3 regions of the Arthrobacter sp. LAR12-1-1.1 genome follow, and region 3 is predicted to be linked to each of the others. Evidence: predicted binding sites of a transcription regulator. Region 3 holds the regulator's gene; each other region holds the start of a gene.
The links. Region 3 encodes HrcA, which represses chaperone genes, less so after heat shock. Its sites were predicted from a motif close to TTNGCACTCGNNNNNNNCGAGTGCNAA; they were not measured.
Positions count from the first base shown of each region.

Region 1: groES (co-chaperone GroES) is a predicted target of HrcA. The motif match lies at 4,012-4,038, and genes of this name have one in related genera.
Region 2: MRBLAR12_RS10050 (FmdB family zinc ribbon protein) is a predicted target of HrcA. The motif match lies at 2,702-2,728, and genes of this name have one in related genera.

Region 1 covers NZ_JBEGIG010000012.1:395,813-401,706, forward strand. The annotation lists gene MRBLAR12_RS09950 (glutamate--cysteine ligase) at 1-566, opposite strand, end outside; gene MRBLAR12_RS09955 (shikimate 5-dehydrogenase) at 866-1,699, shown strand; gene MRBLAR12_RS09960 (class I SAM-dependent methyltransferase) at 1,762-2,985, opposite strand; gene MRBLAR12_RS09965 (hypothetical protein) at 3,052-3,486, shown strand; gene groES (co-chaperone GroES) at 4,198-4,494, shown strand; gene groL (chaperonin GroEL) at 4,576-5,894, shown strand, end outside.
Region 2 covers NZ_JBEGIG010000012.1:422,234-428,127, forward strand. The annotation lists gene MRBLAR12_RS10040 (AAA family ATPase) at 1-1,208, shown strand, start outside; gene MRBLAR12_RS10045 (RcpC/CpaB family pilus assembly protein) at 1,298-2,194, opposite strand; gene MRBLAR12_RS10050 (FmdB family zinc ribbon protein) at 2,366-2,614, opposite strand; gene MRBLAR12_RS10055 (5-formyltetrahydrofolate cyclo-ligase) at 2,770-3,393, opposite strand; gene galU (UTP--glucose-1-phosphate uridylyltransferase GalU) at 3,499-4,416, shown strand; gene MRBLAR12_RS10065 (GNAT family N-acetyltransferase) at 4,422-5,042, shown strand; gene MRBLAR12_RS10070 (hypothetical protein) at 5,182-5,894, shown strand, end outside.
Region 3 covers NZ_JBEGIG010000001.1:737,036-742,929, reverse strand. The annotation lists gene MRBLAR12_RS03465 (DUF4870 domain-containing protein) at 81-500, opposite strand; gene MRBLAR12_RS03460 (DUF3097 domain-containing protein) at 645-1,496, opposite strand; gene hrcA (heat-inducible transcriptional repressor HrcA) at 1,827-2,840, shown strand; gene dnaJ (molecular chaperone DnaJ) at 2,919-4,049, shown strand; gene MRBLAR12_RS03445 (16S rRNA (uracil(1498)-N(3))-methyltransferase) at 4,052-4,825, shown strand; gene MRBLAR12_RS03440 (GerMN domain-containing protein) at 4,879-5,805, opposite strand.

The DNA of each region.
Region 1 (5,894 bases), on a different contig from region 3:
GCGCGGTGCGAGGCGTAGCCGGTGTCCTCGCCGCCCCAAAACGGGCTGGACGCGGAGAGCGCCTGGAAGTGCGGGAAGTAATTGACCAGGCCGTCCAGAACCGGAAGGACCTTGTCCCGGCTGTCCAGTCCGACGTGCACGTGGACGCCGTAAATGACCATCTGCCGGCCCCACCACTGGGTCCGGTCAATGAGCTTGGCGTAGCGTTCCTTGTCCGTGACGGGCTGGAGCTGTGGCGGGCTGAAGGGATGGCTTCCGGCACAAAAGATCTCCACGCCCATGGGATCGGTAACGTCCCGGACGGCCGCGAGCGAGCTGCTCAGGTCCGCTTTGGCTTCCGCGACGGTGGTGCAGATGCCCGTGACGAGCTCCACGGTGTTGAGCAGCAGTTCCTGCTTGATGTGCGGGTGCTCGTCGTCCTCATTGAGTTCGGGATGCCGGGCAGCGACTCCGCGGAGCACCTGGTTCGCCACGGAGGCCAGCTCACCGGTTTCGGCGTCGACGAGCGCCAGCTCCCATTCCACGCCAAGAGTCGACTGCCTGGATGAAGCGAACTCGATCTTCATGTGGTCCCTTCACTGTTTTGCTGTCACTGGCCGCGGTCCTGGTGGGAAATGCGCTGGCAAACACCCTCGGACGTGCCACCGGCGGTGGCACGTGACATTTCCCATCAAGGCGCCGGGCGGGCGGCTGACAGGGCTACGGGTGGTCCAAGTCTAGTGCAGGGGCGCCGCCGCGACGCGTGTCATAGTTACCGCTGGTGCGTGAGTGTATTCACAAAGTGGCTGGTCAGCGACGGTTCATGTTACGACATGGGGCCGGCGGCCGGGGGGTGACCGGACCCGTCCTGGCGTTTAATGGAGCTGTGCCCATTCTGAACAAAGACATGACCCTGTGTATCTCGCTCTCGGCCCGGCCCAGCAACAACGGGACGCGCTTCCACAACCACTTGTACGAACAGCTGGGCCTGAACTGGATCTATAAGGCCTTCGCCCCCACCGATCTCGCCCAGGCAATCGCCGGCGTGCGCGGTCTCGGCATCCGGGGCTGCGCGGTGTCCATGCCCTACAAGGAGGACGTGATCGCCCTCGTTGACGTCATGGACCCGTCGGCGAAGGCCATCGATTCGGTCAACACCATCGTCAACGACGGCGGCCGGCTCACGGCCTACAACACCGACTACACGGCCATCGAGCAGCTCCTGCACAGCAACGCCGTCCCCACGGACTACTCGGTGCTGGTCCTGGGCTCCGGCGGCATGGCCAAAGCCACTGTGGCCGCGCTGCGGGATGCCGGCTTCAAAGACGTGACCGTCGTGGCCCGCAACGAAGACTCCGGCCGCGCCCTGGCCGAACAGTACGGCTTCACCTGGAGCGCGGAACTGGGCTCCAGGGAGTCCGGCACCGGCACGGCCGACCTGCTCATCAACGTCACACCGGTCGGCATGGCCGGCGGACCGGACGCGGCGGCGCTGTCCTTCCCGCAGGAGGCCATCGACGCCGCGAAGGTGGTGTTCGACGTCGTCGCCCTCCCGGCCGAGACGCCTCTCATCAAGGCCGCCCGCGCGGCCGGCAAGACCGTGATCACGGGAGCCGAGGTAGCCACGATCCAGGCGCTGGAGCAGTTTGTGCTCTACACCGGGATCCGGCCCACGGACGAACAGATCAGGTCCGCCGAGGAGTTCATGCGGGCCCAGTAGCCCAATACTGCAATAGGCCGGCGGCCCGGCCGCTTAGCCCCGGGATCCTGCTCGGGCGGTGCCTAGACGGGCTCCACCGAGATGGCCACCCGGTCCTCGCCGATCCTGGTGAGGACCAGGGTGGCTGATTTCTTGCCCTTGTGCTTTGCGCTTCCGCCGGCCAGGAGTTGCTTGCGCAGTTCTTCCGGTGTGACGGCCGTGCCGCGCTTCTTGATATCCAGGACGCCGATCCCTTCGTCCTTGACCCATGACTTGAGCGCTTTGACGTTGAACGGCATCACGTCGAGGACCTTGTAGGCCTTGGCGAACGGGGTGTCCCGCAGGTCCGGGGCACAGATGTAGGCGATGTGCTCGTCCACGAGGTGCCCGCCCAGCTGGAGGGCGACGTCGGCCACCAGCCCGGCGCGGATCACCGCTCCATCGGGCTCGTACAGATAGCCCTCCACGGGTCCCACGGGCGCCACCGGGCCGCCGTCGAAGTCCTCGCCGCTGGTGAGTTCGGCCGCACCCTGCGGGCCGAGCAGGAGGGCTGCGCGCCGCACGCCGGGACGCCGCACCGCGTTGAACCACAGGGCCACCTCGGTCACGTCCCCGCCGACGGAGACCCACTGGGCCTCGCAATCCGCGGGCACGGAATCGTGCGGCATGCCCGGCCCCATCTTCACTCCGACGGCGCGGCCGGAGCCGGCCAGCGACGCCACGAAGGACAGGGGAGGGGAGAAATCCTCCGGATCCCAGATCCGTTTGGTGCCCGACGTGGACGTGGTGCGCCGGGCCGGGTCCAGCCAGACGCCGTCGACCCCCTCGAGCGACACCAAGGTGGCATCCGCATGGACCACGGTGGCATTGCGGAACGGGATCAGGTTCATCGTGGCGCAGGCGGCCGTGGCCTCGTCCATTTCCACTGCGGTGACCATCAGGTCCAGGGACGCCAGGGCCATCGCATCCGCTCCGAGCCCGCAGCCGAGATCCGCGACGTGGCCGATCCCGGCCTCCGCGAACCGCTGCGCGTGCCGCGCCGCCACCGTGAGCCGGGTGGCCTGCTCCAGGCCGGCTTTGGTAAAGATCATCTGCCGCGCGAACTCCCCGAACTTGGCCTCGGCCTTGGTCCGCAGCCGGGACTGCGTGAGGACCGCCGAGACCATTTCGGGGGAGTGGCCGGCCTTGCGCAACGCCGCGGTGAGGCGGAAGGCCTCGTCCTCACGGTACGGGCCCAGCGACGCCAGCAGCTCCCAGCCCTCGGGCGTGAGGATCGGGGCAATATGTTCCTGCGGTGCGTCAGTCATGCCATCCAGCGTAGTTGAGCTCCGCGGGCACGCTGTGACCGGACCGCGGGGGCTAGGCTTGACGGCATGGAAGACAGCGGGACAGGCGACAGCATCGCAGAGGACACAGCCGGGCAAGACACAGCCGGGAACGACTACTCCGGGCAGGGGCGCCGGCGCCCGCAGGGTCTCGCAAGCTACGCCCGGCCGGCGCTGATCGCCGGCGCCGTGATCGCCGTCGTGTGCATTGCCCTTTTGGTGATCATTTTCTTCCTCGACTCCTTCAACGCCACCGTGTATTCCGTCGGTGGCAAGAACGTCCAGGACGCCACGGACGAGGCCCGGGCCATCCGCGACACCTACGCCGCTGCCCGGCTCGGCGGCATCATCTTCCTCATCGCAGGCATCCTGCTGGCCGCCGCCGGCGCCGTGCTGATGTACCGACACCGCAACGACGAGGGCCAGGACGTGGACGAAGACGACGGCGAGGACGTGGACTTCGAAGACCTCGCAGGCCAGTAGGCGCGGGCCCGCAAGGCCCGATCGTCCATGGGACATGCCCAGCACCCGGCATCAGGAGTGGGCATGTCCTCCCGGGCAGCCCGCACCCGTGGGGCATGTCCATAGGTCAGCGCCAGGAATGGGCTTGTCCTCCCGGGCAGCCCGCACCCGTGGGGCATGTCCATCGCTCAGCGCGGGCAGAGAGCATGATGCCCAAGTGTCCACCGGACGCCGCGAAAATTGGGCATGTCCCTCTGGCCCGCCCGCACCCGTGGGGTATGTGCAGCGTCCAGCGCCAGGAATGGGCTTGTCCTCCCGGGCAGCCCGCACCCGTGGGGCATGTCCAGCGCTCAGCCCGGGCAGAGAGCGTGATGCCCAAGTGTCCACCGGCCGCCACGAAAATTGGGCATGTCCCTCTGGGCAGCCCGCACCCGTGGGGCATGTCCATCGCTCAGCCTGGGCAGAGAGCATGATCCCCAAGTGCCCACCGGACGCCGCGAAAATTGGGCATGTCCCGCCGTGGAAATGTTCACCCGGAACGAATTTCTGGCACTCGCCTTGACCGAGTGCTAACCATTTACATAGAGTCGTCATTAGCACTCTCCCTAGGAGGGTGCTAACACATGAAGCGCGTTCCGCCAGGCACGCTGCCGGCACCGCGACGACGGTCTGCGCGCCTGGGCATCACCGCTTCATAGTCCACGAATTTGCTGACGAAAAGGAGAGGTCCGAGTGTCGGTCTCTATTAAGCCTCTTGAGGATCGTATTGTTGTCCGCCCGCTCGAAGCCGAGCAGACCACGGCTTCCGGCCTGGTTATCCCGGACTCCGCACAGGAGAAGCCGCAGGAAGGCGAAGTTGTTGCAGTAGGCCCCGGCCGCTTTGATGACAACGGCAACCGCGTTCCCATTGACGTTGCCGTTGGCGACGTCGTCATCTACTCCAAGTACGGTGGAACCGAAGTCAAGACCGGCGGCACCGAGTACCTCGTGCTCTCCGCCCGCGACGTTCTGGCGATCGTCGTAAAGTAACTCTCTTGGACCCCCGCGCAGCCGATCCTTTCGCATTGAATGGATCAGTTGCGCGGGGTTCTGTCTTGAAAGGACAAAACCATGGCAAAGCAGCTTGCGTTTAACGACGCTGCCCGCCGGTCGCTTGAAGCCGGCATCGATAAGCTCGCCAACACCGTCAAGGTCACGCTGGGCCCGCGCGGCCGCAACGTCGTACTGGACAAGAAGTGGGGCGCCCCCACGATCACCAACGATGGCGTGACCATCGCCCGTGAAATCGAGCTGGATGACCCCTACGAGAACCTTGGCGCGCAGCTTGCCAAGGAGGTCGCCACCAAGACCAACGATGTTGCCGGTGACGGCACCACCACCGCCACCGTCCTGGCCCAGGCCCTGGTCAAGGAAGGCCTGCGCAACGTAGCGGCAGGCGCCGCACCGGGCGAGATCAAGCGCGGCATCGAGGTTTCGGTCGAGGCCGTCGCCGCCCGGCTGCTGGAGAACGCGCGCCCGGTTGAGGGCACGCAGGTTGCCAACGTTGCCGCAATCTCCGCCCAGAGCGACGAGGTCGGCGAGCTGCTGGCCGAGGCGTTCGGCAAGGTCGGCAAGGATGGTGTGATCACCATCGAGGAATCCTCCACCACGCAGACCGAGCTGGTCCTCACCGAGGGCATGCAGTTCGACAAGGGCTACCTGTCCCCGTACTTCGTCACCGACGCGGAACGCCAGGAGGCCGTCCTCGAGGACGCCCTGATCCTGATCAACCAGGGCAAGATCTCCTCGGTGCAGGACTTCTTGCCCCTGCTGGAAAAGGCGCTGCAGAGCTCCAAGCCGCTCTTCATCATTGCCGAAGACGTCGAGGGCGAGGCCCTGTCCACGCTCATCGTCAACCGCATCCGCGGCACGCTGAACGTCGTCGCCGTCAAGGCGCCGGGCTTCGGTGACCGCCGCAAGGCCATGCTCCAGGACATCGCGACCCTCACCGGTGCGCAGGTTGTCTCCCCGGAGCTGGGCCTGAGCCTGGACACCGTTGGCCTCGAGGTGCTGGGCACCGCACGCCGCATCACGATCACCAAGGACAACACCACAATCGTCGACGGCGCCGGTTCGGCCGAGGACGTCGCCGCCCGTGTTGCCCAGCTGCGCGCCGAGCTGACCCGCACCGATTCGGACTGGGACAAGGAAAAGCTGCAGGAACGCCTGGCCAAGCTGGCCGGCGGCATCGGCGTGATCAAGGTCGGCGCTGCCACCGAGGTTGAGCTGAAGGAAAAGAAGCACCGCATCGAGGACGCCGTGTCCTCGACCCGCGCTGCCCTCGAAGAAGGCATCGTGGCCGGCGGCGGTTCCGCCCTCATCCACGCGCTGAAGGCGCTCGACGAGGACGCTGCCGTCCAGGCCCTCGAAGGTGACGCGGCTGCGGCCGT
Region 2 (5,894 bases), on a different contig from region 3:
GCTTCTTCACGGCGGGGGACGAGTCCTTCCGCGTGGTGGATCTGGAACGGGCCCAGGGCCTGGTCCGCGACCACGTCATTTTTTCCCCGGGCTATGGCCGCACCCCGCATGGGCGCACCCTCCACAGCCTCGGGCCGCTCTCCGCCGACGGCGGCCGGGCCAAATTCGCGCTGGCGATGACGCGAGCCCGCCGGTCCCTGCACGTGCTCAGTTGCTTCCGCCCCGAAGACCTCGATGTCAGCCGCCTCAGCCACGGCGCCGTGGACTTCTATGAACTGCTGGACCGTGAGATCGCGGGCAATACAGATCTTGGCAGCCCCGCGTCCCGGGCCGCGGCCAGCGAGCAGGCGCTCGGCGCCGATCCGCTCGTGGCCGACCTGGGCGACCGGCTCCGGGCACGTGGGGCACGGGTATGGCACCAGTACGACGGCGTCCTGAACATGGTGGCGGCCGCCGATCCGATGACCACGATCGGCCAGGACGATGCTGATATTCCCCGTCCGGTAGCAATCGAGTCAGATGGCACCGGCCACTACCGGCGGATGAGCGTCCGGGAACGCAGCAGGCTCCGGCCGCAGCTCCTGGAGCGGCTTGGCTGGCGCTACATGCCACTATGGACCATAGAGGTCTTCACAGATCCCTCGGCCTGTGCCGATCGGATTGGCGGCTACCTCGGGTTGGAGAAACCTGCCGTGTCCGGCCGGCTCCGGACATCGCACGGGTTCTTCGATGACGACATCGACCACCTGGCGATTGACCAGGCGCGGGCCGCTGAGTACCACGTGGCGGACGAACCCGCGGGGCAGGTATTTCGAGGCCGCGGAACTGCGGGCCAGGACTACCGCCGGCAGGAACCAGCAACAGGAATGACAGGCAATTCAGGCAGTAAGGAGGCCGGCGGCATGAGTGCGGACGGCGACATCCGAGACAACACCGGCGCCAAGAGGGACGACGCGACCAGCGCCACTGAGCCCAAGACCGCTGAGCCCAAGACCGCTGAGCCGAAGTCCGGCGAGTTGACCGGTGACGGGCCGGACCAGGAAACGGCGAAGGAGCCGTCCCGCCGTTCGGAGGCGCCGGCCACGGTCCCCGAAGGCGTGCTGCCGAACAAGGCGGCGGAAGATGACCCCCGGCGCTGGGGTGACCAGCCTGACAATTACGATCACGACGCATGGCTCCAGGAGCAGAAGCCACCGCACTGGGGCTGACGTTGTGTGGCCGGCACCGCGGAGCCTGCGGTGCCGGCATCACCCGGCGGACGGGCTGCCCGGGGCCCAGCGCGGCGCGCTGCCCAGGCCTAGCCCGGCGCGGCCGCCACAAGGACGAAGAACAGCTTGCCTTGGGTAGAGGCGCCCGCCAGTCTGCGTGCCTGGTCGGCCGCCGCTGCCACGACTATCAGCCCGTCCGTCTCCGCGGTGGCGGGCCACGGCGAAGCATTGCCGCCCTGCACTGACGTCCAGAGCACCGGAACGGCTTCGGCCAGGATTTGGCTTTCGCCGGGTTGGTCAAAGCCGTTGCCGCCGGTGAGCACCACGTTGACGAGCTGCCCGGGGGAGACCAGCTGGATGGAGGCCGGATCCGCCATCCTGAGCGGCACGGCCGCAGAGCCGGGCGGGCTTCCCGCGAGCAGGCCCGGGCCAAGGATCTGGGCATCGGTGAGGAGTTGGCCCTGGCGCAGCGGTGCGGCCAGTTGTTTTCCCTCGAACGCGGTCTCGCTGCCGGGGTTGCCGGCAGGCACAAGGCCCGGCGGGACACTGATGCTGCTGACATCGCCGGGTTCCAGGGTCTTTCCGGCGGGAAGATCCGCCGCTGCGGCGAAAGCAACCACCGTGGCAGTGGGCGCGGGAGCTAGCTGCTGAACCGTGAGGCCGGCCGGGATGCAGAACAGGAGGGCCGCGATAAGTCGCCGGTTCCCGTTCATCCAGCCGCGCAGGCGGCGCCGTGACGGACGGCGGCCGGGAGGCCGTTGCCGGCGGGTCTTCGCCGGGCCCCGGCTCCGGAACGGGCGGCCCGCCGCGGACAACGTGGCGGCGGGAAGGTTGGCGGCGCGGATCCCGGCGCGTGCCCAGCGGCCGGAGCCTTCGACGGGCGTGGGGAGGGACGGCAGGGACGACGCCGTGGAGGGTGCCCCGGACGAAGGGGTGGATGACGTCCAGGGCCAAGGCGGGGAAACCGCGCTGAGTGAAAGGGCCATGCCGTCACGCTACGGACCCGGGCGCATCGACGGGAGCCGCAGAACCGCCTATGTGGACAATGGCCACCGGCCCAAGGATTACGCTGACTCAGCCAGCAGAGGCCCACCTGACGGGCCGGCGCCGAACAGGCCGGCGTCTGACGGGCCCGCCCTAAGCAGGCGGGTGTCCTGCTAGAGCGCGGGGGCGGGTGCGGGGGTGGCCGCAGGAGCTGCAGGAGCCGGGGAAACCGTGCTGCCCTTGGCGTCGCGGGAATCGGTCCGGTAGAAGCCGGAGCCCTTGAACACTACGCCGACGCTGTTGAACTTCTTGCGCAGCGTGCCCTGGCACTCGGGGCAGGACGTCAGGGAGTTGTCGCTGAACGACTGCACGATCTCGAAGGCATGGCTGCAGTCCTTGCAGGCGTATGCATACGTGGGCACTGGAAATCCTCACTCTGGGGCAAACGAGCAGGTCCCGTGCTGCCGAGCCGGAATCACTGCCGATATGCCTATCGACCGGTTCCGCCCTTAGCAGTCGCAGGGCCTGAGTGCCAATTCTATCACCTTGGCAGGAACCCACATCAGCCGGGGCGGCATCAGCCGAGCCGGATGATCCCGCCCGGGGTCAGCGCCACGTCGACCTTCCGGTCGAACGACTCGGCGGGAATGCTGCCCGCGGGCAGCACCTCCGTGTCATAGACGACGGCCGCAGTCGGCAACGCGACAGCGTCGGACGCTGCGCCGGACGCGGGGGACATGGCGGCCAGGGCGGCAAGGAACTTGTCGTAGTAGCCGCCGCCTTGTCCGATGCGGTTGCCCGAGAAATCCACGGCGGTGGCCGGGAGGATGACTGCCGTGGCGTCGCGCATTACGGCGGTGCTGTGGCGTTCTCCGACAGGCTCCTGGATGGGGGCGTATCGGCTGCGTACAAACCCGGACTGCGGAGTCCAATACACCCAGCTGAGCGAGATATCGGGTTCGCACACCGGAAGCAGCACCCGGTGCCCGGCAACGGTCATGGCCGTCAACAGCGGCAGCGTGGGCGGTTCGGCGCCCACACCGAGGTACACCGCGAAGATGCCTTGGCGGCCGCGGGCCTGCCCGGAGGCCCACTCGAGCCCGTGGCGGGCGATGCCCGCCGCGGCAGCATCCTGTGCGGCCGGCGGGAGTGCGGAACGCTTCGCCCTGTGGCTGGAGCGTATTTCCTCTTTAGACGCCAAGCTGGCCTGTCCTCTGCCTCTTCCGGCCGCCAGGTGTCGGGAGGGCCTGCCGGGCGGTTCGAATAAAAATTACGCAATGATTGGTCCCTCCGTTAGATTAGTCGAGTGAATACACTGAACGCTTCCGTCCGTAAGGCCGTCATCCCCGCCGCGGGCCTTGGTACCAGGTTTCTTCCGGCCACTAAGGCCATGCCCAAGGAAATGCTGCCTGTAGTTGACAAGCCGGCCATCCAGTACGTCGTTGAGGAGGCCGTGAATGTTGGCCTGAACGACATCCTGATGATCACGGGCCGCAACAAGCGGGCGTTGGAGGACCACTTCGACCGCGTCCCGGCGCTGGAGTCCACCCTCAAGGCGAAGGGTGACACGGCGAAGCTCGAGTCCATCCAGGCCGCCAGCAACCTAGGGGACATTCACTATGTCCGCCAGGGCGATCCCATGGGCCTTGGCCACGCCGTCCTCCGGGCCAAGCAGCACGTCGGGCAGGAGCCGTTCGCCGTCCTCCTGGGCGATGACCTCATCGATGCCCGCGATGAGCTGCTCAGCACCATGATCGAAGTCCAGGCCAAGACCGGCGGGTCGGTGATCGCCCTGATCGAGGTGGATCCGTCCCAGATCAGTGCCTACGGCTGCGCCGACGTTGAGGCAATCGTTGGTGAGGACTACGTCCGCGTCAATCAGCTCGTGGAGAAGCCCGACGTCGAGGACGCCCCGTCCAACCTCGCCGTGATTGGCCGCTACGTGTTGCACCCGGCCGTCTTTGAAGTGCTTGAGCGCACCGCGCCCGGCCGTGGCGGAGAAATCCAGCTCACGGACGCGCTGCAGGAGCTCTCGGCCGGCACCGGCGAGGGCTACGGCGTGTACGGCGTCGTCTTCCGCGGCCGCCGCTACGACACCGGCGACAAGCTCAGCTACCTCAAGGCCTGCGTACAGCTCGCCTGCGACAGTGAGGACCTCGGCCCGGGTCTGCGCGAATGGCTGCCCGGCTTCGCGTCCAGCCTGGCCCCCAGCCTCGCAAAGTAACTCCCGTGGGGGGCAGCTTCACCTGGCCGGTGACCCTGGAGAGTGGCGAGATCGTGTTGCGCCCGATCCGGTACCGGGACCGCAAGGAGTGGACAGCACTCCGGTCCCGTAACTGCGAGTGGCTGGCCCCCTGGGAGGCGTCAAACCCGGTCCCCGGCGGCGGCCTGCCGGACTACCGGCAGATGGTGCGTTCGCTCAAGGCCCAGGCCGCGCAGGCCACTGCCCTGCCCTTCGTGATCGCGGAATGGACGCCCGGCCACCAGGCACCGGTGATCGTGGGGCAGTTGACTGTGTCCTCGATCGTGTGGGGATCGGCCATGATGGCGACGCTTGGCTATTGGGTCGACAAGGAACGGGCCGGGCGGGGAATCGCCCCGACCGCCGTGGCCATGGCAACGGACTATTGCTTTGGCACCCTTGGGCTGCACCGCATGGAGATCAACATCAGGCCGGAGAACGCGCCGAGCCTGCGGGTGGTGGAGAAACTTGGGTTTCGCGACGAGGGATTCCGGCCCAGGTTCCTGCACATCAACGGCGAATGGGCGGACCACCGGACCTTCGCGCTCACGGCTGAGGAAGTGCCGGAAGGCCTCCTCGCACGGTGGCTGAGGACGCGCCAGGCCTGAACCTGTGACGCCGCCTGACCATCCACGGTGCCCCGGCGCCGGCCACTGGCCGGCGCGCGCGACACACCCCTGACAATGCGGGGCAGCACCCCATATACCTCATACGGTTTTGAGTGTGGACTTCCCTCTTAGCAGCTCTGTGATCCTTGTCATTGCTGTTGCGCTCTGGATCGTGTGGGTGGCGCCTTACGTTCTCCGGAACGGGCGCCACCAGCTGCAGCCTGCAGGCGAATTCCTGGCGGACGTCATGGACATGGAACCAGCAGATCCACATGCGGGGAAGGTTATGAAAATGACAGCGCAGCAGGAGAAACCCATGACCAGCACCCAGCGCGCAGTACCGGCCGGCGGCACCGCAGGCCATGGTCCAAGCAGCGGGGCGGCGGCCGGAAGGAACCCGAATTCTGCAGCGACCTCCCCGGCGTTCCGGATTCGGTGGGGACGGCTGGTGCTGGCGGTAGCCGGCCTCCTGGCCCTCCTCACAGGAGTGGTATCCGCGGCCCTTCGACTTTTCGGTATTGGTTCCGGCTGGCTCCCCGTGACGGCCCTGCTGGGCGCCGTCGCCGCCGTGGCGCTGCTCCGCCGCCTCGCTGTCCGCGACCGCCGGCGGAAGATGAACGCCGCATTCCGTGCCGCCATGGGCAGCCCGGAACGCACTACTGCGCGGCCTTCCGCGCCCGAACAGGTCCCCACCCTTCCTGCCGGCCGTCCCGCTGCCCGGCCGGAAAGCCCGCTCTTCGACGCCGAGGCGGACCGGGTCACTCCCAAGCCTGCACCGAAGCCGTTGACCGCACTGGAGCTCCGCCAGGCCGCCCTCGCCGAAGCGGCAGCCTCGGGGGATACCTCGGCGGC
Region 3 (5,894 bases):
ACGATGAAGCCGCACAAGAAGAGCCGGCCGCTACCCCTGGTGGGAAGCGGCCGGCTCTTCTTGCTTGGGTCCGGGCTGGGCTATTTGATCCAGCGCAGGTTGAACTCGTACCGGTGCGGCTGGCCACGGTTGACGTGGATGCCTGCCGCCACCGAGAAGCACGTCACGGCGATCCAGATCACGGTGGCGAGCACGGCGAAGAGGTTGCCCACCACGGGAATGAACACCAGCAGATTGGCGAGCACCGCGGCGATGGTCGGCGGCAACGTGAAATTGAGGGCTTCCTTGGATTCCTGCGCCGTGAACGGGCCGCGGTCCTTGAAGATGAGGTAGATCAGCAGCGACGGAACGCAGCCTAGGATGCCGCCGAAGTGGGCCAGCGTGGCCCATTGCCGGTCCTCGCTGGCCGTCAGCGGCAGCGCATTTGCCGGAACGCCATGGTACGGGGGCTGACCTTGGCCGGCCTGGTTGCCCGTGTGTTCGCGTGCGTTATCTGCCACGGTATAGCCCTTCGGATTGCGGTGATGCGTTGCTGCCTGGGTTGTGCCTGGAATAGCCGGAACCGCGCTGGGTGCGCGGCCGCCGTTCCAAGAATACTTGCTCGGGCGCGGAAATGGAGATCAGGGAGTGTCCGCCGCGGCGGACTAGGGCACGGTGAGGAAGTCAATGACCTCTTCCACGCGGCCCAGCAGGGACGCCTCCAGATCCGCATAGCTGCGGACAGCCCCCAGAAGTTTCTGCCAGCCGAGGCCGATGTCCTCCTTCGTGGAGTGTGGCCACCCGAATGCCATGAGGATGCCGGTCTTCCAGTCGACGCCGCGCGGGATCACGGGCCACTGCTCAATACCCAGGACCGCGGGCCGGATGGCCTGCCACACGTCGACGTAGGGGTGGCCCACAATCAGGACGTTGCCGGCGGCGCCCGGTGACGCCATGACGGCGTCGGCGATCCGTGACTCCTTGGAGTCGGCCACCAAGTGGTCAACGAGCACGCCGAGGCGGCGGCCCGGGCCCGGCCCGAACTCCGCCACGGCGGCCGCGAGGTCGTCAATGCCGTGCAGCGGTTCGACGACGATGCCCTCCACACGGAGGTCATCGCCCCAGACCTTCTCCACCAGTTCGGCGTCGTGCTTTCCTTCCACCCAGATGCGGCTGGCCTTGGCCACCTGTGCGCGGTGCCCCGCCACCCGCACCGAACCCGACGCCGTGCGGCCGGCACCGGCGGCCGGCGCCGCCTTCTTCGGGGCCGGCGGCATCAGCCGGATCGGCTGGCCGTCCAACAGGAAGCCAAAGCCGAGGCGGAAGGAACGGGACTTGCCCCGCCGGTCCTCCAACGCCACCACGTGCATGCCGCCGGATTTTTCCACCCGGGTCACGGCACCCACCCAGCCGGACTGGACCTCCTCGAGGACCATCCCGCGTTCCACCGGGACTTCCGGCAACTGGGTCTTGGCGGGGGCGGACAGGTCCTGGGGTCCCCAGTTCTGGTACGACATCTCTACACGCTTACTTTGCACTCGGAATGTACGGCGGTCGGTGGAACTCTCCGGGGCCGGAACCGGACCGCGACGGCGCGGCAACGGCAGCGGCTGCCACGGTCTCGGCACCGACGTGACGGGAATCGCGATCGCGAGGGCCACGCCTGGAGCGAATCCAATGCTAACAACGCGGCGACTCATATTAGACTGGTTAGCACTTAGGCATGTCGAGTGCTAACCCTTGTCCCGAAGAGGGCCGTCTCAGTATTACTTCTGGGTACTGCTTCTGGGCGCGAACCGGACAACGCGGGCGGCACCGACTGCGGGACAGTCGATTGGAGGTGGAGCGTGAGCGAACCGCGCAAACTCGAAGTGCTGCGCGCCATCGTGGAGGACTACGTCCATTCGCGTGAGCCCGTTGGTTCCAAAGCGCTCGTTGAGCGGCACCATCTTGGCGTGTCCAGCGCCACGATCCGAAATGACATGGCGGCGCTGGAGGACGAAGGCCTGATCACGGCACCGCACACTAGCGCAGGCCGGATCCCCACCGACAAGGGCTACCGGCTTTTCGTTGACCAGATTTCAGCGGTGAAGCCATTGTCTTCGGCCGAGCGCCGGGCCATCCAGGCGTTGCTGGAAGGATCCGAGGACCTCGACGACATCCTCGACCGGACCGTGAGGCTCCTCTCCCACCTGACCAACCAGGTCGCCGTCGTGCAGTATCCGCTGCTCAGCCGAGCCAAGGTGCGGCACATAGAATTCGTGCTGCTGGCCCCCCGGAAGGTGCTGATTGTCCTCATAGCGGACACCGGCAAAGTGGAGCAGCGCGTCATCGACGTCGGGCAGGACCTTCCCGACGACGCCCTGGCGGAGCTGCGTACACGGTTCCTGGCGAGCCTCTCCGGAACGCCGTTGAGCCTGCTGCCCCAGCTTCTGCCCACGGTCGTCGCCAGTGGCGCGCCGGCGAGCCGCGGAGCGGCCCAGGCCCTGGCCCGCGGCCTTGAAGCCCTGGCCACGAGCAGTCGCGAAGAGCGGATGGTCATGGCCGGTACCGCGAATCTGGCACGCTCCAATGTGGACTTCCCGCTCAGCATCGGCCCCGTGCTGGAGGCGCTCGAGGAGCAGGTGGTCATGCTCCGCCTGCTCAGCGAAATGGCCGAAGACCCGCGCGGCGTAACCGTCAGCATCGGCCGGGAGAATCCGTACGTCGGTCTTGCCGAGGCCTCGGTCGTGGCCACTGCCTACGGGCCGGACGCCACGGCCAAGGTCGGCGTCCTTGGACCCACCCGGATGGACTATCCCACCACCATGGCCGCCGTCCGCGCGGTGGCCCGTTACCTTTCGAGGATCCTGGGGCCCTGACGGGCCCGGGACCGAACGCGACTTCTTGCCCCACAGGCAGTGCCCCACCGGCAGTATGAAAAGGAAGAGATACACACTTTGAGCAGCCACTATGACGTTCTTGGAGTCTCCCGCGACGCAACGGGGGAGGAGATCAAGAAGGCCTACCGGAAACTGGCCCGGACCCTGCACCCGGACGTGAACCCAGGAGAAGACGCCTCGGACCGGTTCAAGGCCGTCACCCACGCCTATGAGGTCCTCTCCGATCCGCAGAAACGCCGGGTGTATGACACCACCGGCAACGAGAACGGCACCGACAACGGCTTCGGTGGCGGCAGCTACTCAGGCCAGGGCTTCGCCTTCCAAGACATCTTCGAGACCTTCTTCGGGGCGGGCGGCGGCCAGGGCGGCCCGGCGTCCCGTGTCCGCCGCGGCCAGGATGCGCTGATCAGCGTCCGGATTGACCTGCGCGACGCGGTGTTCGGCGTGAACAAGAAGCTTGAGGTCGACACGGCTGTCGTCTGCCCCACCTGCGAAGGCTCCTGCTGCCGCGAGGGCACCCACCCGGTGCGCTGCGACATCTGTGGCGGCAGTGGCCAGGTCCAGCGCGCTGTGCGCTCCATCCTGGGCCAGGTCATGACCTCGGCGCCCTGCGGGTCCTGTGAGGGCTTCGGCACCGTCATCAAGGACCCCTGCAACGAATGCAGCGGCCAGGGCCGGATCCGCAGCCGCCGCTCGCTGACCGTCAAGGTACCGGCCGGCGTCGGCACCGGCACCCGCATCCAGCTGTCCGGCCAGGGCGAGGCAGGGCCCGCCGGCGGTCCGGCGGGGGACCTGTACGTGGAGATCCGGGTCAACAACGACGCCACGTACGTCCGCGACGGCGACGACCTGCACGCGAGCCTCAACATCCCCATGACGGCCGCCGCACTCGGCACCGAAATTAGCCTCGACACCTTCGACGGGCAGCAGGAGATCGACGTCAGGGCCGGCACCCAGTCGGGCGAGATCATCACACTGCGCGGCCTTGGTGTCACCCACCTGCGAGGCCACGGGCGCGGTGACCTGAAAGTGCACCTGCAGGTCGAAACACCGGGCAAGCTCGACGCCGCCCAGGAAGACCTGCTCCGCCAGCTGGCCAAGCTGCGCGGCGAGCACTTCACGGCCGGAAAGCTCGCGGCCAGCGGCGGCGTCTTCGCTAAACTCCGGGACAGGCTCGGTAACCTGTAGCGGTGAGTAACCCGGTCTTCTTCACCGCCCCCGGCACCTTGGACCAGCAGGTCCCCGGCTCCGCCTTCGTCCTGGAGGGCCCTGAGGCCCGCCACGCCGTCACCGTCAAGCGGATCGCCGTCGGCGAGGCCGTCGACATCGCCGACGGCGCGGGCAAGCGGCTGACCGGCACGGTGACCGCCGCCCTGCCCGGCGAGCTGACCGTCGAGTGCCTCGAGGTTGCCAACGAGCCGCGGCCCGGGACCCGGCTGGTCCTGGTCCAGGCCCTCGCCAAAGGCGACCGTGACGAACTTGCGGCCGAAACGGCCACCGAGCTGGGCATCGACGCCGTCATTCCCTGGCAGGCGGAGCGGTCCATTGTGCGGTGGAAGGCTGAACGGGCCGCGAAGGCGCACGCCAAATGGCAGTCGGTGGTGACAGCAGCAGCCAAGCAGGCGCGCAGGGCCTGGATACCGGAGGTCCGGGCGGCAGTGGACGGCGCCGGTCTGCAGGCGGCCGTGGCGGCCGCAGATCTCGCGGTCATCCTGCACGAAGATGCCGTCCGACCGCTGCGGCACGTACTCGAATCATGGCTGGCAACCGCGCAGCCCGGCGACAGCGGGTCCCGTGAAGTGCTGCTGATCGTGGGCCCTGAAGGCGGCATCAGCCCGCGGGAGGTGACCCGGTTGTGCGACGCGGGGGCGGTCACGGCCCTGTTGGGCCACCATGTGCTGCGCTCGTCCACCGCGGGGCCCGCCGCCACCGTACTGGCCAGCGACATCCTCGGCCGCTGGTAACCGGCGGCCGGCGTCGTCGCTTCTTGACGCGCAAGACCATTTGACGCGAAAGACTATTTAACCGTGAAGCCGCGGGTGTCCTGGAACACTTCCTTGGCGCTGTCCGACGCGTCCACCTGGGACACCCGGACCTCGTAACGGCCCGGGCCGAGGTTCACGGACAAGGTAAACAGCCCGGACTTGACGGAGTCGGCCGAGGCCGTGGCGTTGCCGTTGAGATAGGCCGTCTTGTCGTTGTCGCCGTCACCGTCGACTTTGAGGATCGCCCAGCGGAGCTTCCCGCCCTGGACGGTGCTCCGGCCGCTGATCTTGACCGAACCGTCAGCCACGGAGGTGCCTTCCTGCGGATCAATGATCCACACAGGTGCCACCATCCCGGCGCTGCGGGACGTCGGCTCGCCCAGCCGGACATGGTTGAAGGCCACGTAGTCCGTGTGACCGTCAACCAGCACAACCACCTGGATCTGCTGTCCGGCATCGATAAGGCCTGCGCTGGCCGCGGCAGCCGTCGCCGTGTAGACGAGCTGCTGGATGGCGCGCTCGGCCATGGCCGCATCCACGTTGCTGTTGAAGGCATCCGCCGAGACATCCACCGTGATGACATTCTTGCCGGAAATCGACGTCGCGAGCTTCTTCGGGTTTTGCCAGGGCGTGAAGAAATCCGGGTCCAGCGGCTTCTGGGACATCATCACCCGCAGGGCGCGGGTGACGGGGTTGTCCTGGTCAGGGACGTCACGGAACTCGCGGTAGAGGAACGCGTTGTCATTGCTCCGGCCGATCCAGTACACCGGAGCCTTGTTCGACGTCTGGGCTGTTTCGAGCGGAGCGCTGGTGGTGGGCACACCCGACGCCGGGACGGGAATGAGCTCCGACGGGCTGCTGGAGTTCGTGATGCCGCTCTGCGGCGTCGCCACGCAGCCGGACAGGAGGAGGGCGGCGGGCAGCGCCAGCGCCAGCGCGGCGCGGCGGACGCGCCCCACCGATGAGTGCTGAACTTCACGCTTCCTGATGCCGCTGTCCCTTCTTATGCCCCGCGTTCCGCGGCGATGATCCGTTGTAGCCGTCGTAG